Regions from separate parts of the Oceanobacillus sp. GQ8 genome, predicted to be linked through region 2. Evidence: riboswitches for the same ligand, from Rfam matches in the RefSeq annotation. Region 2 holds a riboswitch; each other region holds the start of a gene.

Region 1 (7,336 bases), on a different contig from region 2:
GATGTTTTAATAATTTCACCATGTTGTTCGACCGCTTCCACTACCATGTAGGCACGTGCGGCTTTTAAGATACACCCTTCGTCGAGCGCAACCTCCATTTGGTAAGCCTCAAAGCCTTGCTCCTTCGCCTGGTCAAGCACAGTTAATTGATATTCATCAAGTTCCAGTTTTTCTTGCGCTGTAGTTTTTGCAACTACTGGAGCCTCTTCTGGCTGTTTTCCATTTTCAATTGCTTCTAAGCGAGCAATCAAATCTGTCACATCTTTCTTTCCTTCATTCCCACCTGCAATCGATTCGACCATCTCTTCTAATGCCTCTACGGCCGCAAAAGTTACGTCGATTACTTCTGTTGTCACATGGAGCGAGCTGTTTCTAATTTTGTCTAAAACGTTTTCCATATTATGAGTGAGTGATGCAATATCCTCGTATCCCATCGTGGCTGCCATCCCTTTTAATGTGTGGGCGGAGCGAAAAATCTCATTCACAATGGAAAGGTCATCAGACTGTTTTTCCAGCTTTAGCAGCTGGTCATTGACTGCCTGTAAATGCTCATTACTTTCATCTAAAAATATTTCGATATAATCATTCGTATCCATATAACCTTCCTTTCACCTTCGCATTCTTACATACTAGCTATCTAATAAGAACATGACATCTAATTCACCAAGATTTTCAAAGCCTGCTGTTAATTTTATTGCTTTTTTGTAACCAGAAATCTTTGTAGATCCCTGTAATACTGTTGGTGCTGTAATATCGGTTGTTAGCCCTTCATTTACGATAATGGTCGCAATTCCACCGGCTAGCATATTCCCCAGCTCTCCACTAAAAGAGACAAGCATCTCTCCCTCCACAGCCATTCCAAACATGACACCGCCAATTCCACTAAAAACAGCGGGATCACCTGAGAGCATAATTTTTCCTTTGATGTCGCCTGTTATCCCTATTAGCACACCATACTCTACAATTGGCGGCTCTGTTAATAGTTGTGGCTTTGAAACACGTTGAGCTACTGGGATAATGGATTTCATGGTAGTATTTGTGCCATTAAGTAAATGTGTTATAACTTTGCTCTGTTGATTGGCTGTTGTTGTCATCTTGCTATCTCCCCTTATTATTCATTTGTCGATATATCGTAATTAGGTAAAATTAATACTTCTACTCGCCTGTTTTTTGCCCGGTTTGCTTCCGAGTTGTTTGGCACAATGGGTTGGTGTTCCCCGTAGCCTTTTGCACTGAATTTGCCTGGGTCAAGCTGATCGTTCTCTAGGATAAGACCCATAAAGTTAATCGCGCGCATGACACTAAGCTCCCAGTTTGATGCAAATTCTGCGTTATAAACGGGCCTATCATCAGCATGGCCACTTACGACAATTTGATGTGGTGGGTCTGTATATAGAAGTTCTGAAACATCCGTAGCAAGCCGCTGCCCTCTTTCTTTTACCTCTGCACTACCCGAGTCAAAAGAAATATCATTTAAAATCGTAAGCAATAATCCTTCATCCGTGAGCTGTGTATCAAACACCTCTTCAAGTTCCTCTTTCTTAATATAGCTATTAATGTGCTCTTGGATTGTCTCCAGCTCTTCAAGCTCTTCATCCTCTTTGCTTACCTGTCCGGGCTCTTCTTGTATCTCTTGCTCTTCTTCGTCTTTAGGAATATCGACAGTTGATTCATTCGGTGCATTGCTTTCTTCCATAAAACTAGCCCCACCCGAAAATTCTTCTTGGAATACAGTGGAAAGCTGGTTATACTTTTCCGAATCTATTTCACTCATAGCGAATAAAACAATGAAGAGTGCTACAAGTAAGGTAAGTAAATCGGAATAAGGTAGCAGCCAGGATTCATCAATATGGTTTTCATTATGTTTTTTCTTCCTACTCATTATCTTGTTCCTGTTCCTGATCTTGTCTTAACGCCTTTAATTCTTTTGTAGATAAATATGATCCTAATTTATCTCTTACCATCATGGCAGAATCGCCATTCGTAATAGAAAGGATCCCTTCCACGATCACTTCTTTACGTTGCACTTCTTTCTTTGACTTTTCCTTTAGCTTATTGGCAAATGGATGCCATAGCACGTACCCTGTAAAGATACCGAGTAGAGTAGCAATAAAAGCTGCAGAAATCGCATGGCCTAATGCTTCGATGTCATTCATATCACTCAGTGCTGCAATTAAACCAATTACGGCACCAAGTACGCCAAGGGTTGGGGCATATGTTCCTGCCTGAGAAAAAACAGCAGCGCCTTCCTGGTGTCTAGATTCCATTGCGTCTACTTTTTCCAGCATAACTTCACGTATAAACTCTGCTGGTTGGCCATCAATTGCCAGCTGTAAGCCTGAGGATAAGAAAGGATCCTCTGTTTCTTCTACTTGCCTTTCTAATGATAGTAGACCTTCTTTTCTTGTTTGATCAGCCCACTCTGTAAACGTCATGATTAATTCCTGCGTGTTTTCCTGCTTTTCTTCAGAAAAAATAATTTTAAACAGAGAAGGAATTTTCTTAACGGTGCTCATCGGAAAGGCAATAACCACGGACGCTGCTGTTCCCACGAGGATGATTAGAATCGCGGCAGGATTGATTAATGCCGCAACGCCTACACCTTTTAATACCATCCCTACCCCGACAGCAATCACACCCAGTATGACGCCAATGACAGACGTTTTATCCATTACACATGTCTCCTTTATCTCGTTGTCGCTTGTAAGATTAACTAGTAGGTTTCGTTAAGGTGAGGAGGATCTTAAATATTCGTTCAACCTTTTTCAGCCTTATTAAAAACGCTATCCCTTAAAGTAGAATAGCCAAAAAAGAATTAATGTTTTTCCTTTTGGCAGCCAGGCGATCGTAGTTTTGAAAACCTTAGACCCTTTGCTTTGCGTCCTACTCTTTCAAGCAGTTTGCCCTTTCTAGAATTGGATTTTGTCCCATTAGTTAAAAATACCTATGCTTTTATATCGTCTCGTTTTAAAAATAATTTAGGGGTTATGTAAAAAATAAAATTTGGAATCATTCTCCTACTGTTTTGCAGAGTTTGAGGTCATGGTGTCTAACCCGCTTTAACTAAAATAATATTCTACATTTTTCTACATAATTTATTATTTCTGTCGATATAACTTGAGAATGTACATTTCAAAATAAATCATCAAAGAGAGTGGTGTTATTACATGAAGAAATTCAAATTAAAAAGATTCAAGTTCAGCTTAAAGAATAAGCTTCTTTTATCCTTTTTGCTGGTATTGCTCGTTCCTAGTTGCATTATTGCTTATACGTCTTACATGAGCGCAAAAAGCAATACGGATAGTAGAATGTTAGATACGGCACAAGAAAGTGTGCAGATGGTAGACTCAACAATTAATCAACTACTTCAAGCACAAATGGAAAACGTCGATTTTCTATCTAATGCTATTTCAGCAGAATCCATTTTAGAAGGTAACACGGAAGAACTTGAAGCAATACTTAGCAGATCCCAAGATTCCAAGGCTGATCTTGAACAAACCTATGTAGGAACTGTAGAAGGAGATTTCCTTGTAGCTCCAGACTCTATTCAAGTCAAGCCAGATTATGACCCTCGTGAACGCCCCTGGTATCAATTAGCTATGGAAAATGAAGGGAAAGTAGTTATAACAGACCCTTATATTTCCAGTTCTACTGATTTAGTTGTTGTGACGATTGCCAAAACAACTGCTGATGGACAAGGCGTTATCGGAGCGAATCTACAGCTTGATAGCTTGGCAGCGATGGTTAGTGAAATTAACCTTGGCAAAGAAGGATATGTGTATTTACTTGACGGAACAAAGCATTATATTACACACCCTACAAATGAGGCTGGTTCGGAAGCAACAGTTTCGTTTATCGATGACCTTTATGCCTCTAATAAAGGCAAGTTTAATTATAAAATAGACGGTGAAAAGAAAAAACTAGCCTTTACCACGAACGAAACTTCTGGTTGGAAGATAGCTGGTTCAATGTTCCAAGATGAAGTAGATGATGCTGTGGCGCCCATTTTCCAAAAAACAATTATTGTAATTGCTATTGCACTTGTCATCGGAATTGCAGTTGTACTATTAATCATTCGTTCTATCACTCGCCCAGTTAATAATTTGGTTGAAGTTGCTGACAAAATGAGTAAGGGCGATTTAACTGTCGAGGTTGAAAATCATAGTAATGATGAAATTGGCCAATTGGCAAAAGCCTTCAATCGGATGAGAAAACATTTAAACGGAGTCATTGTCCAAGTACGTGACAAAGCAAACAATCTTGCAGCCTCTTCAGAGGAGTTAAATGCCAGCTCACAACAGAACACGGTAGCTACAGAACAGATTACAAATTCTATTCAAGATGTTGCTTCTGGTGTTGAAAGTCAATCTAGCAGCATAGATTCCAGCTCTAAAATGGCACAGGAAATGTCTTCATCCATTCAACAGATTGCAACCAGTTCCAATGAGGTTTCCTCGACTGCTGCTGATGCTACGGTTGTGATTGATGCTGGGAATAAAGCAATTAAGACAACTGTAGGGCAAATGGAATTTATTAAGAAAACAGTCCATGAACTTTCTGGAAACATTCAAGGTCTTGGTAATAAAACGAGAGAAATTGGGGAAATCGTGGATGTTATCACGAATATTGCAGAGCAAACCAATCTATTAGCCTTAAATGCTGCTATTGAAGCTGCAAGAGCTGGCGAACATGGCAAAGGCTTTGCAGTTGTGGCAGATGAAGTTCGTAAGCTTGCAGAGCAATCATCTCAATCATCTGAGCAGATTAAGAATATGATTCAATCAATACAGAGTGAATCCATCGATGCAGTGAAAGCGATGGAAACTGGTACAACGGAAGTAGATCGAGGAATTGAAGTGGTTAGCGAAGCTGGGCAGTCCTTTAATGATATTACATCATTTGTAAACACGGTAACGACCCAAATCCAGCAGGTTGCTTCAAAAATTCAAGAAATCTCTTCTGGTACAGACCAATTTGTTGAAACATTTGATAGTCTTGCAGGTATTTCCGAAACAACATCTGGAGCAGCACAAAACGTTTCCGCATCAACAGAGGAACAGCTTGCATCAATGGAGGAAATAACTGATTCTGCTAATTCCCTTTCCATTATGGCGGAGGAATTGCAGGAAGTTGTGGAGCAGTTTAAATTGTAAAAGGTAAGACTATAGAACAACATTAATTAACCCCAAAGGTTAGAATTAGATCTAACTTTTGGGGGTATTTTTTATCTAACTTTTTTAAATTTGACACTCAGCTAAAAACCATTGAGCCTATAAAAAACAGTATACTAAACAATTATTCTCTTGCGACAATCGTCGAAAAACTTGGTGGCTTATGTAGGGCCTTTTTATACAGTAATGGAAGTGTTCCATCTCGGTAGATATCATGCTTGTGAAATAAAATAAACAGTACCTTTGTAACATCTCTTCTATATGCTAGGTAATAAAGTGCTTTTAAATTTTTGTTGTCGATTATATCGTTTAATTGCTAGATTTATTAAATGGTTGATTAAATCTGAGTAATTGAGACCGCTAGCTTCCCATAATTTCGGATAAATACTAGTCTTTGCAAAGGATGGCAATGTGTTCACTTCATTAACATAAAAACGACCATCGTCTGCCAAGAAAAAATCTACACGAGCAAGACCTTCGCATTGTAGTGTCTCAAAAGCTTTTAAGGCTACACGTTGCATATCATCAATTTTACTCTCATTTAATTTTGCTGGTATTCCAAATTTGGTATCATCTTCATTCATGTATTTTGATTCGTAAGAGTATAATCCGTTGTTTATTAGTACTTCACCTGGAAGAGAAACTAGTGGATTCTCATTCCCCAGTACTGCAAAATCAATTTCCCTACCAATAATTGTCTCTTCGACAATTACTTTATGGTCATATTCAAACACCATATTTATTGCATTTTCAAATGCCTCTTTTGTCGAGACATTACTCACACCGACTGATGACCCTAAATTTGCAGGTTTTATAAACATTGATTTGCCTAAATAGGTGGATAATTCTTCATAATGTATTTTATCTCGTTGAGAGATAGTGAAAGACTGCCATTTTGCAACATTGATGCCAACTCCTTGCATTAAACGTTTTGCAATATCTTTATCCATACATATTGCCGACCCCAACACATCAGAGCCAACATAAGGTAGATTCGCAATTTTTAATAACCCTTGAATACTTCCATCTTCTCCTAAAGTTCCATGAACAACTGGAAATATGACATCAAGTTGCTTTAAAGGACTATCATATTTAGTCAATATTAACTGGTTTTTCATTTCACCTGGTAGAATGGCAACATGATCTTTTGATTTATTTAGTTCTACTTGTTCTATGCTTTCCGGGTTAAATAAATAAGAAGCTTCATCATTAAGATGCCATTTCCCTTTTTTATCGACCCCTATTAGAATAGGTTCAAATTTGTCTCTATTGATAGCTTTAACAATACTATTAGCGGATTGTAATGAGACTTCATGCTCGACAGATTTACCACCATAAATTATCCCTATATTTATTTTTCTCAATTTATGGACATCCCTTCATGTTGTTTTGCTATGTGGATTGCATTCGGAATAGCAAACTGTGCCAAATCAAACTCAAATACTGTAATACCAGGTTTATTAATATTTACTTCAATTAAATATGGTATTGCATTTTTGTCTAGTGCAAAATCGAATGCTATTTCATTAAAATTTTCTTCATAAAGAGAAGAGAATGTATTCGTCACATTTAACGCAGCATCCTTAATGGACTCTTCGATTTTTCCGACACGATTATTAGGATAATTTCTTTTTAGAAAACCCACTAATTTCCCTGTATACCCCCCACTATTCATCGACATAATAGTGGCATAATTTAATCCTATACGAGGATATAAAGTTACGAAGTCCCAATTATTCTTTCCGTTTTTCATCATATGGACCCGAATATCAAATGGGTTCCCCTCTTTTGTTCTAGTCTCAATGTATTTCTGCACAAGAAAAGTGCCTTCTTCGATTATTTTACGTAAAAATTTTGCTAAAGCTATTTCACTGTATACCCGTTTATGGTCTTTTTCTGCTACTAAATATTGGCCTGAATCTTGTTTTTCGATTAAGTGCACACCACGCGCAAAAGATCCAACTTCCGGTTTAACGATAACAGCTTTATAGAGTTCAATAAAATCTAATATATCTTTTGTCCTTGTTACTTTTTGATATGGAATAATCACGTCGTTAAGTTTACCTGTCTCTTGAAGTTTATCGTAGACTTCTAGTTTACTAATTGAGTTTCCATAAAATTCATTAGTAATAGGTATACCTTCAAACTCTCCATATATTTCATTA
Region 2 (7,336 bases):
TTATCTTTCTCAAATGGCTTGCGTTCCATTTTACGACAGGACCCCAATGTAATCATGGTAGGGGAAATTCGCGACCAGGAAACAGCAGAAATCGCAATCCGCGCTTCCCTAACAGGTCACCTTGTTTTTAGTACCCTTCACACCAATAGTGCAGTGGATGCGATTCCGCGTTTAATAGACATGGGAATTGAACCATATTTAGTTGTGTCCTCCTTATCTGGTGTCGTAGCCCAAAGGCTTGTTCGCAAGCTTTGTAGAGATTGTTTAATAGAGCGGCCTGCAACAGATATGGAAAAAGAGATCTTTGAAAACAATGGAATGAGCGTAGAACACGTCTATGATAGTGAAGGTTGTTCCGTTTGTCACCAACGTGGTTATCGTGGAAGAATTGCAGTTCAAGAGGTACTAGTAATCGATGATGCGATTCGCGGAATGCTATTGAATAATGGCTCTATGGCTGACATAAGAGCCTATATGAAAACTCAGGGAACAGCATTCCTGATGCAGGATGGACTTGAAAAAATTAAAGCTGGAAAGACGTCAATGGAAGAGATTATGCAAGTTTCCATTCGATTGTAGGGGGGGATAGAATGCGTGACATAATTGAACAATTGCTTACAGAAGCATATAACAACAATGCATCAGATATGCATTTAACAATTGGTAAAGCCCCCGTATTCCGAATAAATGGCAAGCTCGTCGAGCAGGACAAGCCCCGGTTAAAACCAACAGAAACGAAGCAAATTGTACAATCTATTTTACCGGAAACTTTATGGGAAACGTTAGAGACGACGAGAGAGTTAGATTTTTCTTATGGTATTCAAGGAGTTTCCAGATTTCGGATAAATGCGTTTTATCAGCGCGGTGAATTATCGTTAGCAATTCGTATTATTCCGAACCGTATACCATCAATTGAGGAACTGAACCTTCCTTTGGTAACAAAGGAAATTGTACAGGAACCACAAGGACTTGTTCTGGTTACGGGGCCGACAGGAAGTGGAAAAAGCACGACACTTGCTTCCATGATTGATTACATTAATCAGACGATGCAAAAACATATTATCACATTAGAAGATCCGATTGAATATATGCATACTCATAATCAATCAATCATTGATCAACGTGAGGTTGGATTTGATACAAAGAGTTTTGTAAATGGCTTAAGAGCTAGCTTAAGGCAGGATCCCGATATCATTTTACTTGGAGAGATGCGTGACCTCGAAACGATCTCTACAGCTATAACAGCGGCGGAGACGGGTCATCTCGTTCTTGGAACGCTACACACAACAGATGCCGTTTCTACAATTGAGCGGATTATTGATGTGTTTCCACCAGCTCAGCAAACGCAAATACGTATTCAACTATCAACGATTTTAAAAGCGGTAATTTCTCAGCGTCTATTGGTCACAAAGGATTATACAGGAAGAAGGGCAGCAACAGAGGTACTTCGAAATACTTCCGCTGTAAAGAACCTTATTCGAAATGAAAAATTACATCAAATCCAAAATGTATTACAAACTTCAAGGGATCATGGAATGCATACATTGGATATGGAATTGAAGCGACTTCTGCAAGAAGACCAGATTTCCATGGAAGCAGCAGCACCGTTTATGCAAGGAAGGAGCTCCTAGTATGGACTTTCAATATGTCGGCAAACGGATGTCGGGTGAGCGAATTAAAGGAAAAATTGATGCCGATTCAAAACATCGAGCTCTTAGCGAATTAGAAAAACAAGGACTATTAATTACACGAATTGAAGAAACGAAACCATGGAATAAAGATATTATTTTGAATAAGCGTGTTAAAAACAAAGACTTTGTTCTGTTCCTGAGACAATATTCTACACTGATTCATGCTGGGATTACCATAACGGATGCGACAGATACGATGTCAAAACAAACCGATAATTATGCACTTCGTTCAGCCCTAGATGATATGCTAAAACAGTTAGAGCAGGGTGTCTCGCTATCTACTGCAGCGGAAAAACAATCCAATGTTTTTCCTGAACTACTTGTAAATATGATTCATGCTGGAGAAGTAAGTGGGAAACTAGATGAAATTCTAAGCCAAATGGCTGATTATTACGAGAAAGAATATCGCAACAAGCAGAAAGTCGTCTCCGCATTGCTTTATCCAAGTGTGGTAGGTGTCATTACATTATTTTTAAGTGTGTTTTTACTAGTATTTATTGTGCCGCAATTTGTTACAATGTTTCATTCGTTTGGAGAAGAAATACCGCCGTACACGCAATTTATTTTAAGTCTTAGTGACTGGCTTGGCGTTTATTGGTGGAGCATTGCTCTCCTTATAGTATTACTAGTTTTTCTCGGCAAATATATGTTACGATATGATAGTTTTCGCTTTCGTTTAGATACATACAAGCTACGTTTTCCTTTTCTTGGCGTTCTTGCGCATAAGGGAGCGCTGGTCCGGATGACGCAAACATTAAGTACATTGGTTAACAGCGCAGTTCCCATATTAGAAGCAGTGGGGATAACAGAAAAAGTCGTTGGGAACAAAGTGATACAAGAGGTACTGCATGATTCTAGGGAAAGCCTAAGTGAAGGTGAGTCGATCACAAAACCAATGAAAAACCACTGGGTGATTCCCCCACTAATTATTCAAATGATGCAAATTGGTGAAAAAACAGGAACGTTGGATCAAATGCTAGCAAAAGCGGCTTCTTTCTATGAAGAAGAAGTAGAACAATTATCAAATAGGATTAAAACGTTAATAGAGCCGCTTATGATTATTGTTCTTACGTTCATTGTAGGTGGTATCATAACCGCTGTTGTTATACCAATGTTTTCTATGTTCGAAAATTTACAATAAAAGTGTGGTAAATTGTAATTTTATATAATATAATAGTACTAGGTAAATAGACGGATGCTATGAAGGGTTATCTCTATTTGGGCACTTTGATAATCCGGAGCAAGTAGTGCAACCGACCTGACTGTGTTACTAAATATACATATTTAGAGAGGCGGGGATTTTTATGCTTACACGCATGAAAAAAATGTTGAAAAAAGAAAAAGGATTTACGTTGGTAGAGCTTTTAGCAGTTATTGCAATTTTAGCTATTATTGTTGCTATTGCGGTTCCTACGATTGGGAATGTTATTGATAATTCAAAAGCCGAAGCTACAATAGCGAATCAAGAGTTGGTTGAAAATGCTGCAAGGCTTGCTGATGTTTCGGGCGTTGGACCAGCTGATGCTGAAGCTGGTTATACAATGAAAGAGCTAGTAGATGCAGGATTCTTAGACGTTGATCTTGGAGATTTTGAACTTAAAGGTAATGTGAAAGTTACAACAAGCGATGATGGTGGAAAAACTTTTAAATACGAGTAATTAATATAACTAATATACACTAATGCAACGCCCTTGCCCCAAAGCAGGGCGTTTTCTTCAATTATAAACATCTTTAACATGAAGGAGTACATAAATGGAAAGTGTCATGATTTTATTGTTTTTCGCTTTAGGCTTGCTCTTTGGGTCTTTTTTTAATGTGGTCGGACTGCGGGTTCCAAAGAAAATTCCTTTTGCGAATGACCGCTCCAGGTGCCCCAACTGTGACCATCAATTGGCGTGGTATGATAATATACCGCTTTTATCATTCGCCATACAGCGGGGTAAATGCCGATACTGCGGTAAACCAATTTCTTCCATTTATCCAGTTGTTGAGGCACTGACAGGCGTGCTTTTTGCACTTAGTTACATACAACTTGGACTGCACAAGGAAATCGTTACAGCATTGTTGCTCGTTTCTTTGCTTATGATCATCCTTGTGTCAGATCTTGCTTACATGCTTATACCCAATAAGGTTTTATTATTTTTCTTGCCGTTCCTCGCTATTATGCGTTTTCTTGAACCTCTGGAACCGTGGTGGAGCAGTCTAGTAGGAGCCATTGCGGGTGTGGTAATTATTGCTCTTGTTATTATGATTAGCAGGGGTGGTATGGGCGCAGGGGATATGAAGCTTTTTGGTGTACTAGGGATTGTGCTTGGGTTACAAGGCACTCTTCTAGCTTTCTTTCTTTCCTGTATCATTGGAGCAATAGTGGGACTGCTGTTAATCGTGCTAAAAGTAATCGACCGAAAGCAGCCGGTTCCCTTTGGGCCGTATATCGTGCTCGCTTCCCTGATAACATACTTCTATGGTGAGAGATTAATAGACTGGTATATTACAATACTCTAATAAGGGCGTGACAGCATGGGATTGATGTCTAATGGCAGGGTTAATATCGTGATTACGAACCGAAAATTACGGTATACCTATCATAAAAGCAATAAGATGGAAGGGTTGCAAGAACACGGAGAGCTAGAGCTTCCTCCATCTGTCTTAGAAGAAGGCAAGATAATTGATAAAGCTTTATTTTCTGAGCTCATCAGACAGCTTGTGCATGAGCATAAATGGAAAAGAAAAAAGCTTTTATTTGCGGTCCCTGATGACACGGTAGTAATCAGGCAATTAGAAGTGCCAGCAGCTTTATCAAGAGAAGAAGCGAAAGGCTATATCGAGACACAGCTGGGGAATAGTATTTATTTACCATTTTCCAATCCTGCTATCGCGATAGATTTTCTTGAAAAACTGGATGACAAGCAACATGTTTTACTGTTTGCTTATCCAAAAGAAAAGATAACGGATTATGTTGATGTCTTTGAACAGCAAGGACTGCGTCCCGTGGTGGCAGATTTGACCTCCTTGTCTGTATATCGGTATTACATGGCCACAAGGCAGGAAACAACACAACACCATATCCTTCTCGTTCACTGGAATGAAGATGCGCTTGTATTAACGGCCTTCAAAGAAAACAAGCCTGTATTTACAAGAAACATGAAAGTGGAACAAGTAACAGAGGAAGTAGATATTGAGCGAACTATTGATGAGTATTTAATTGAAATAAATCGCATCATTGATTTCTATCAATATTCCATCACAAAAGGGAATGGCCAAATAGAACTTCTTTTATTATCTGGTGATTATCCTGGTTTACCAATATTGAAACAACGATTTACAGAGTCAATCATAGTGGTAGAGGATTTTACAAATGGCGAGCTACCTTCAAAATACACAGACGTTCTTGGTCTGGCAATGAAAAATGAGGTTTAAGCAACATGACTACGGAAATTAATTTTATTAAAAAGCAACCAAATAAGAAGCTTTTCCTAATGCTTTCTGCAGGTGTGTTCTTTTTTGTTGCCTGTTGTGTATTGACCGTTTTATTATTCCAGAAAAATAGCGTGGAGAAAGAAATTTCTGCTTCTGAAACCTATCTAACAGAGTTGGAGATTAAAATTGCGGAGCAGAAACAAGACACTGCGGGTACAAGAGAAATGGAACAACTGCTTGATGAGATACAAGGAATTAAAGGAGAAGCCACGCCTGTAATACCTCTCTTTCATGTTGTGTACGGATTATTTGGTGATGCCGAACAACTAGTAAGCTATGAAAATGTTTCTGCAAATTCATTTGTTGTGACAGCAAGTTATCCAAGTATGGACGATGTGGCAAAGTTTATCGCTGAGGTGTCAGATTTAGCGTATGTGTCAGAGGTACAGTTAACGAGTGTTATCACAATGGAAGAAAACTATGAAGCTGTGTTAACTGTTCAATTGCAAGAAGAAACTCTAATGGAGGAGTTGGGCACACATGATGAAGTCCTTGAATAAAAAGCATATATTTGTGTTGGTCGGCTCGCTAATTGTACTCGGTCTCGTATATTTATTAGGATATCAACTTATGGTGAAACCACAGAAAAGTGAAGCGGATAGTCTACATAGCCAGGTATCCATGTTTGAAAAACAAGTTACTGCCAGCAACGGTGAAATGGAAGAAGATGTAACCGAGGATTACACGACTATTACTCAGTTGGTTCCTGATCATTTAGCAATGGATTCCTTATTACGCGAGATACAGAAGTTAGCAAATTCAAATGACATACGTATTGATTATATAGGTGCAATGAACGGAAATACGGAAGATACCGACGTTACTGAAGAAGAAACAACAGGAGTTGAAGAAGCAACCTATACGATGGAAGTTACTGGTGGAAGTGTGGAGAAAGTAAATCAGTTCTTAGATGCCTTACTTGAAGGGGAAAGATTAATTACAATTGAAACATTAAATTTGAACCAGGACGGGGATTCGTTATTTGCATCCATTTCCTTTTCTACTTACTATGCGGAATAGCCTTACAGAGGGCTATTTTTTTTAGCTTTTTTTCACCTCTACATCTCTGTTTGATCAAGTTCTGTTTTGTGGTATTTTTTCATACATTGGTCAATAGGAGGAGATATTATGCGAAACTATGCTATTTTAAGATTATTGTTAGCGGGATTTTTGCTATATTTTGCTTGGCCAGTAATTCCTTATGCAAACACGACAGTAGAAATGGTGTTTTGGGGAGGATGGCTCGGCTTTCTGTTCTTAGTTGTTGGAGCTAACTTTGCAACGTTTTTACAAATGACCAAACCACCAATTATGGAACAGCAAGAATTAGATCGGCGCAAGTCCCATAATTATTGAGTTTCACTATGAACAACTGTATAATAAAAGTTAAATATCGTACTAGTACAGTTGAAAGTTGGTGGGACACCATTGGCAACGAAACATGAGCAAATTATTCAGCATATCCTGTCCCTATCTGTTGGCCATAAAATTTCAGTAAGGCAAATTGCAAAAGAACTAGGTGTAAGTGATGGGACAGCATATCGTGCAATTAAAGAAGCAGAGAATCAGGGGATCGTTAGTACCATAGAACGTGTGGGGACCATTCGAATCGAAAGAAAAAACAGAGAGAACTTCGAGAGGCTTTCCTTTGCAGAGGTAATTAATATTATTGATGGACAAGTTCTTGGTGGAAAGACAGGACTCCACAAAACATTAAATAAATTTGTGATCGGCGCTATGCAGCTTGACGCCATGATGCGCTATACAGAGGCCAACTCCCTATTAATTATCGGGAATCGTGTCGAAGCGCATGAATTGGCATTAAATGAAGGTGCTGCAGTATTGATTACCGGTGGATTTGATACAGAGGAACATATAAAGCGACTAGCAGATGAAAAAGAATTGCCGATCATTTCCACAAGTTACGACACATTCACTGTAGCTGCCATGATTAATCGGGCCATATATGACCAACTAATCAAAAAGGAAATTGTTTTTGTTGGGGATATTTTCACTCCTTATGAAGCCTCTTGGTTTTTGCATGCCGGGGACACAGTTGGCGAATGGTATGAGTTAAATGAACAATCGGGCCATACGAGATTTCCGGTTATCGATGATAGCAATAGGGTATTAGGAATGGTTACTTCAAAAGATGTGGTAGCCAA
Region 3 (7,336 bases), on a different contig from region 2:
ACCTTCATGGATGAAGAAGAAAAACTAATTACTCACCGTATTACCGAAGTAATGGCAAGTGGTGAGCAAGTGATGTACCGGACAAAAGGTGATAACAATAACGCGGAAGATCTTGAGCCAGTATTATCTGAAAACGTCGTGGCGGAATACACTGGTTTCACGATCCCTTATCTTGGATATTTGGTTAGCTTTGCACAGTCTCGAAATGGCGCATTTCTGTTACTCATTCCAGGGATTTTACTGCTATGCTACTCCGGCCTAACGATTTGGCGGACCTTGGGAGAAATAGAGAAGCAAAATAAAAAAGGTGATCAGAAACTGGAAGAAGGGCGATCACTTTCTTCCTAACAATAGAAGAAAATCTGATTTTAGGGGGTGGATTCAATGAATAAACGTTTCTTCATTCTAAGTTTTGTTTTACTACTATGCAGCTTTTTCCCATTAGGGTACGTATCCGCAGCAGAAGCAAATGAAGCAGACGCTTCTAAGGAGTTGGATATTCAACTTTCGCCAAACAACTATTTGTTCCAAGTACCCAATATGAAGCCAGGTGATTGGGCACCAAGGGATCTTAAAATCTCCAATGACGGTAGACAGGATTTTAGTTATCGTGTAGAGCTGGAAAATACGACAGAAGAGAAAGAGCTGTTTAATGAATTAATTATTGAAGTAGCAGACGGGGATAAACAACTTTATAAAGGGAATCTGCCGAATTTCTCCATTCCGGATAGAATTCTGGATGCCGGGGAACAAGAGGAATTGAAGCTAACTGTTTATTTCCCGGATCATGTGGGGAATGAATTTCAAGGGCTTGAAACGGAGTTTGTTCTCATTTTCACCGCAGAAGGAGAGGAAGATCAACAAGACTCCATCAGTGTAGGTGGGAATGTTAGTAATGGAGATGGGAACGGAACTACGGGTGATAAAGGTGGAGCAGTCTTACCTAATACATCAACAGATATTTTTACCTTCCTCCTTTTTGGAACGATTTTACTGTCTGTCGGGGGCGGCATTCTTGTTATACGTAAACTACGGTTGATTAGAGATCATCGTATCTAATAATTTCCATATTCTTCGACAAAACTGGTGTAAGGTAATCCATTTCTCTTACAAAACTAGTTGAAATAAGACAAAAGAACCTACGCAAATAGTCGTGAATTTATAGTATCATATCACTAGGCAGTTCTATTTAGTGTCATAACTACATTTCCTCAGAAAAAGGCATACTCATCGAAAGACGGGGACGCAAAATCACAGATCTACGGCATATGCTAGGATGGCTGGGTTATCTGGAAATAATAATGGGGGATAGGATATGGAAAAAATAGTTGAGCAGTTATCATTAGATGGGGAATGGATTGAATTAATCAAAAGGGCAAAGAATCTTGGAATTACTACAGAGGAAATACGTCAATTTCTAAAACAAACGGAATCATTACATAATGCTTGAATTTAATTGTACTTTATATAGAACTCCTCACCCACTTTATGTTATAATTCGCTTTGAAAGAAGGTGAGGGCATGATCGGTGAAAAAATCAAACAACTTCGCACTGAAAAAAAGATGTCCATTTCTGAATTAGCTGAAAGAGCAGGGGTCGCTAAATCATACCTTAGTTCGATTGAACGTAACCTTCAGACAAACCCATCGATCCAGTTTATTGAAAAAATAAGCACTGTTCTTGGTACGACGGTTAATGATCTTCTACGTGAAGAGAACGTAAGCGGTCCTGAGGATTTAGATAACGAATGGTTGAAAATCGTACAGGAAGCAATGGAGTCTGGTGTTTCAAAAGAACAATTTAAGGAATATCTTGAGTTTAACAAATGGCGCAGTAATAAAGATAGATGACCCATCAAAGCCGTTGCAGTGATGCACGGTTTTTTGCTTTGGCCATTTTTTAACTAGGGTATTGCCGATACCGTGGGGAGCCCAAAAAGCGAACTACACAGCACATATAACAAAGATAAGGAGAATGAATTTTGAAGAAACACATTTTCTGGCTTCTACCCATATGCTGGATGGGGATCATTTTTTATTCTTCCCATCAGCCTTATCAAAATCAAAATGTGAAACCACTTTTGAACAATCTAATAAATGTAAGTTTTCTTGAGCCGTATTTAAACTGGTTATCGTTCACCTACCATGAAAGTATCGTTAGCGTGGAACAGTTAGGTGTTGCTGGATTTATCGAATTTTTCATCCGTAAAGGTGCCCACGTATCTGTATTCTTGGTTCTCTGTTTGCTTTTTTATGTGGCCTTTCGAAAAGCTGGAAAACAAAAGCATAGTAAAGCGCTAATCTTTTCTTTGTTTCTAACGGTAATTTATGCCATATCGGATGAAATACACCAAGGATTCACACCACACAGAACACCCTATGTTGGAGATGTCATACTTGATAGCTTTGGTGCCCTGTTGGCGGTAGGCCTACTTGTCCTTTTTTACAAAAGAAAAGATAGAAGACCTCTATAAAGTTGTATAGGGAAACGAATAAGGTAATGAGATATTAATTTTTTGTAAATTTTGATCATCTACGACATGGTTCGACAACATTTTGTTCGTTCATATGCTATTATGCAACACGTAAGATATTTTTCAAAAGGCGGGGTATGAATAATGGAGCAAGAAAAGTTTAAAACGATGCTAAAAAAAGTAATCCATGATACCGAAAATCATCATATACAATCCTCTCAAGAAATGATCCAGACTTTAATTGATGAACTCACACATGAAAGACTACTTCCGAATGTTCAGCAATCTGTACTGAAGGGTAAATAAAATAAATAGTGGTCAAGATAAACCATGACTTTAAAGCTCGCCTCTTATAAATGGTAGCAAATAGAGGAGAGCTTCTTTGTGGCGAGGTTTTATGCTTCCAAAGTTCTAATAGATCTTTTTTCTTTTATATAATTTATCCTCTAGTACCTCTTTTCTCTTATTCTTCGTTTTATCAATTTTTTCATTCTCCTAAAAAGTCTTTTTTTCTGAATTATTTCTATTCAAATTCTTTATTATAGCGCTATCTCTTGCTCCATTTTCTATAAAAAAAGTGTTATGATATATATTATAGTAGAGGAGGAAGAGACAGTTGCAAACAAGGCCCATTTACATAAAAAATGTTCGCATATTAACAGAAGAAACGATTATGGAAGATAGCGCTCTTCTTTTAGAGAGCGGAAAAATATCTAAAATCGGGAAACAAACGTCCCTTCCGGATGAGATTCAAGAAATTGATGGAAAGGGAAAAATTGCTATTCCTGGCTTTATAGACGGACACATCCATGGTGCGAACGGCGCTGATGTGATGGATGCAAGCAATACAGCACTTGATTCGATTGCTTCCGTGCTGCCTAGAGAAGGAACTACAAGCTTTCTGGCAACTACGATCACACAGTCACCTGAAAACATTGTGAAAGCGCTAAAAACAATTGCTGCCTATAATAATAAGCCCGGACAGGCTGAAGTGATTGGCGTACACCTAGAAGGACCATTTATAGAAAAGTCTAAGGCAGGCGCACAACCACATGCTTATATTATGGAGCCTAGCATCGAACAGTTCGAGGAATGGCAAAAATTATCGGGAGATAAGATTAAAACAATTACGATGGCGCCAGAGCACGACCCGAATGGAACCTTTATCCGCCACGTGTCAGACCAAGGGGTAATTGTATCAGCAGGGCACACAGCTTCCAGTTTTTCAGATATGAAGCTAGCAGTAGAACATGGTGTCAAACAGGTGACCCATCTCTGTAATGCGATGACTGGTTTACATCATCGTGATATAGGTACAGTAGGAGCGGCTTTTATGCTCCATGAATTGCGAGCTGAATTGATTGCGGACGGCATTCATATAAGCAAGGAGATGCTGCAATTAGTTTACAAAACGATGGGCAGTGAAAGACTATTGCTGATCACGGATTCTATGCGGGCTAAATGCTTGCAACAGGGACGTTACGAGCTTGGAGGACAACCGGTGGTGGTAACAGAAGACCGCGCAGTTCTTGAAGACGGAACTTTGGCGGGGAGTATTTTAAAAATGCGTGACGGTGCGAAACAAATGCTTGATTTAGATGGTGTCACACTAAGGGAAGTAATCGAAATGGCTTCTGTAAATCCTGCAAAACAGCTTGGTTTATATGACCGAAAAGGAAGTATAACTGTAGGGAAGGATGCAGACTTGTTGCTAGTTGATCGTCAGCTTCATATTGCTTCTGCCATTTGTCGCGGGGAAGTAGCTTTTAGGGAGGAATAAAGGATGCAATTAAAAACAGTAGAAAATTACGAGGAAATGAGCAGGGTTGCTTGCTCTGTCATAATCCAAAGAATACAGCAACTAGATAATCCAGTTTTAGGTTTAGCAACAGGATCAACACCAGAAGGGTTGTACAAGCAAATAATCGAGCAGTATAAGCAGAAGAATGTTTCCTTCGAAGCTGTTCGCACCTTTAATTTGGATGAATACGTTGGCTTAACCAAAGAAAACAAGCAAAGTTACGATTACTATATGAAAGATAATTTGTTTCAACATATTGATATTGATCATGCAAACACCCACTTACCAAACGGTGTAGCAGCAGACCTGGAGAAAGAGTGTATAGATTATGAAGCAAGAATTGAACAGGCTGGTGGTATTGATGTCCAAGTATTGGGGATCGGGTTAAATGGACATATTGGCTTTAATGAGCCTGGAACTAACTTTTCTAGTAGAACGCACATTATTGATTTAGCGCCTTCAACGAGAAAAGCAAATGCCCGTTTTTTTGAAGATCTGGCTGAAGTTCCAGAGAAGGCAATTACAATGGGGATTGAAACAATCATGCAAAGCAAGGAGATCCTTTTGCTGGTATCAGGTGAGAAGAAAGCGGAAGCTGTTTCCAGAATGATAGAGGGAGAAATATCCGAAGAATTCCCAGCATCTATCTTGCAAAAGCATCCGAATGTCACCGTGATTGGGGATAAAGCAGCACTATCCTTGTTATAAAGTGAAACTGCAATCAGTGGGGGGTTCGTTCTTCCCCCGCTGATTGTTAGTTGAACGAATCGGGGTGTTAGCGTCCGTTACTTCCACTTAAATATCACTGTTTTACTTCATGTTTTGAAATGGGAGTCTTACGAACGGTTGCACCGGGATAAATCTTGTTTGAATTGCTGCGTGGGAAATAAGAGGTGTTTCGCTCAGAGCCCCAGGAACTAGGCTGAATTCCAAAGTCTTTGTCACCAGGAAGGTGACAAGCTGTTAACAGGCGCTCTGAGCTTTTCTCATTATGGTTCCACATCTATCTCAACATATTTCTTTTCGGTTTGTAATAGTGTAGCCTGATCACTTGTCAGGTCAACGATCCAGTCCTGGAAGCTATCTTCTTCACCTGTTTTTACATAGACGATAAATTCTACTTTCTCTAGATAGTTGATTGTCTCTAGGATATAGTCGGATTGCCGCAACACATTTTCCAGCTTGCCAAGCAATGTATATTCAACCGTGATAGAGATTCCCTGCATTAATTGTCTTTTTACAATACCGCTGCCTTGGAGTGCTTCAGTTGTGGCATTACCGTATGCGCGGATTAGCCCGCCAGCTCCAAGTTTAATGCCGCCAAAGTATCGTGTAACAACGACAACCGTATCCTTTAGATTTTTCTTCTTGAGAACTTCAAGCATTGGGACTCCAGCTGTGCCACTAGGCTCGCCATCATCATTAGCTTTTTGGATCTGGTCATGTTCGCCGATCATATAAGCGGAGCAGTTATGTGTTGCAGCGTTATGTTTCTTTTTAATCCCCTGAATAAACTGCTGTGCCTCCTCTTCTGTTTCTACTCTAGCCACATGGCCAATAAACCGTGACTTTTGTATGATTATTTCTTCAATAGCAGTTTGTTTTACTGTAAAATAAGTCGCTAACATGTTGCATTTAGCCTCCTTAACAGACATGATATAAATATAGAGTGTGCTATAATGCATCCTCATGCACATAGGTAGGAAGTCGGGTCTGAAAAAATGTAAGATACATGATAAAAGGCCCTATAAAAATTCAAAATATATACGTATAATTATAACATAGGTTGGTGGGAGACGATGGCACAAAAGATTAGCGAAACAGCACTCGATTATATTATTAATGAAATGATTGAGGTAGTCGAAAACAGCAAGGACGAGATTTTTAATATTAGTGAAGAAGCACGTAGTGAACATGAACACCTCGTCCGAGAGTTAAAAGACACAAAGCATAAAGTCGCCCAGCATATTGAGGATGGAGACCAACTGGAACAAAAGGTACGGTTTTCCAGACAAAGACTTGCAGAGGTAAGTAGGTATTTTGATAAGTACTCAGAAAATGAGATTCGGGAAGTATATGAAAATACTCATGCCATGCAAACAAAGCTAGCAATGCTTCGACAAGAAGAGAGTGCTCTAAGAGAGAAACGTGATGATTTAGAGCGACGTTTAATATCCTTAAGCCAAACGATAGACAGGGCAGAGGGGTTAGCAGGGAAAATATCGGTTATTCTTAACTATTTACACGATGACTTTAGACAGGTTAATGAAATGATTGAGGAAGCCAAGGAAAAGCAGGAATTTGGCCTGAAGATCATTGAAGCACAGGAAGATGAGCGGAGAAAGATTTCCAGAGAGATCCATGATGGGCCTGCTCAAATGCTCGCCAATATATTGCTACGCTCTGAATTGGTAGATCGTATTTTTCGTCAAAACAATGTGGATCAAGCCCTGGATGAAATTAAAGATATTCGAAAAATGATTAGGTCTTCTCTGTATGAAGTCCGCCGGATTATTTACGATTTACGTCCAATGGCTTTAGATGATCTTGGTCTTATCCCTACCATCAGAAAATATGTTGCGACAATCGCGGATTATAATAATATGAAAATAGAATTTGCTTCCATAGGGGAAGAAAAACGCTTGAACACGAAATACGAGGTTGCTTTCTTTCGTCTTGTTCAAGAAGCTTTACAAAATGCAGTGAAGCACTCAGAGGCGACGAGAATACAGGTTAAGCTTGAAATATGCAAGCAAAATTTAACGATGTTGATAAAAGACAATGGGAAAGGCTTTGATACTTCAATGAAGCGGGACAAGTCTTTCGGCTTAATTGGAATGCGTGAAAGAGTAGAAATGCTAGAAGGCAAGCTTGAAATTGATTCTAATATTGGCAAAGGAACTTCGATTCTAATAAAAGTTCCTTATACGCTTAGCTAAGGTTATACTAGTAGATAATAGATTTTAAATAATATATATTATCAATCTATCTATCATCGTATTGTAATAGGGTAAAAATAGAAAAAGAACCTGGAGGAGCAAAGATATGAATACGACGGAAA

Evidence for each region. Region 2 has a riboswitch for cyclic di-GMP ahead of AC6CHS_RS00325 (prepilin-type N-terminal cleavage/methylation domain-containing protein). Riboswitches for the same ligand answer to the same signal wherever they lie in the genome.
Region 1: it holds a riboswitch for cyclic di-GMP, as region 2 does, so the genes downstream of both, motA (flagellar motor stator protein MotA) here and AC6CHS_RS00325 (prepilin-type N-terminal cleavage/methylation domain-containing protein) in region 2, are expected to answer to the same signal.
Region 3: it holds a riboswitch for cyclic di-GMP, as region 2 does, so the genes downstream of both, AC6CHS_RS11330 (anti-repressor SinI family protein) here and AC6CHS_RS00325 (prepilin-type N-terminal cleavage/methylation domain-containing protein) in region 2, are expected to answer to the same signal.

What each region holds. Positions count from the first base shown of each region.
Region 1 covers NZ_JCAXEV010000003.1:475,462-482,797, reverse strand. Annotated here, with positions in the region: gene AC6CHS_RS11190 (chemotaxis protein CheA) at 1-596, opposite strand, end outside; gene AC6CHS_RS11185 (chemotaxis protein CheX) at 630-1,094, opposite strand; gene motB (flagellar motor protein MotB) at 1,112-1,882, opposite strand; gene motA (flagellar motor stator protein MotA) at 1,875-2,672, opposite strand; cyclic di-GMP riboswitch class I at 2,830-2,915, opposite strand; gene AC6CHS_RS11170 (methyl-accepting chemotaxis protein) at 3,168-5,153, shown strand; gene ddlA (D-alanine--D-alanine ligase) at 5,429-6,535, opposite strand; gene AC6CHS_RS11160 (YheC/YheD family protein) at 6,532-7,336, opposite strand, start outside.
Region 2 covers NZ_JCAXEV010000001.1:61,047-68,382, forward strand. Annotated here, with positions in the region: gene AC6CHS_RS00310 (GspE/PulE family protein) at 1-579, shown strand, start outside; gene AC6CHS_RS00315 (type IV pilus twitching motility protein PilT) at 591-1,631, shown strand; gene AC6CHS_RS00320 (type II secretion system F family protein) at 1,633-2,832, shown strand; cyclic di-GMP riboswitch class II at 2,877-2,959, shown strand; gene AC6CHS_RS00325 (prepilin-type N-terminal cleavage/methylation domain-containing protein) at 3,008-3,349, shown strand; gene AC6CHS_RS00330 (prepilin peptidase) at 3,444-4,196, shown strand; gene pilM (type IV pilus biogenesis protein PilM) at 4,212-5,111, shown strand; gene AC6CHS_RS00340 (hypothetical protein) at 5,117-5,671, shown strand; gene AC6CHS_RS00345 (hypothetical protein) at 5,652-6,191, shown strand; gene AC6CHS_RS00350 (hypothetical protein) at 6,300-6,527, shown strand; gene AC6CHS_RS00355 (DRTGG domain-containing protein) at 6,600-7,336, shown strand, end outside.
Region 3 covers NZ_JCAXEV010000003.1:509,777-517,112, forward strand. Annotated here, with positions in the region: gene sipW (signal peptidase I SipW) at 1-348, shown strand, start outside; gene AC6CHS_RS11325 (TasA family protein) at 385-1,059, shown strand; cyclic di-GMP riboswitch class I at 1,211-1,293, shown strand; gene AC6CHS_RS11330 (anti-repressor SinI family protein) at 1,316-1,450, shown strand; gene AC6CHS_RS11335 (helix-turn-helix domain-containing protein) at 1,522-1,851, shown strand; gene AC6CHS_RS11340 (VanZ family protein) at 1,983-2,474, shown strand; gene AC6CHS_RS11345 (hypothetical protein) at 2,619-2,780, shown strand; gene nagA (N-acetylglucosamine-6-phosphate deacetylase) at 3,091-4,254, shown strand; gene nagB (glucosamine-6-phosphate deaminase) at 4,258-4,983, shown strand; gene AC6CHS_RS11360 (YigZ family protein) at 5,265-5,903, opposite strand; gene AC6CHS_RS11365 (sensor histidine kinase) at 6,075-7,214, shown strand; gene AC6CHS_RS11370 (response regulator) at 7,321-7,336, shown strand, end outside.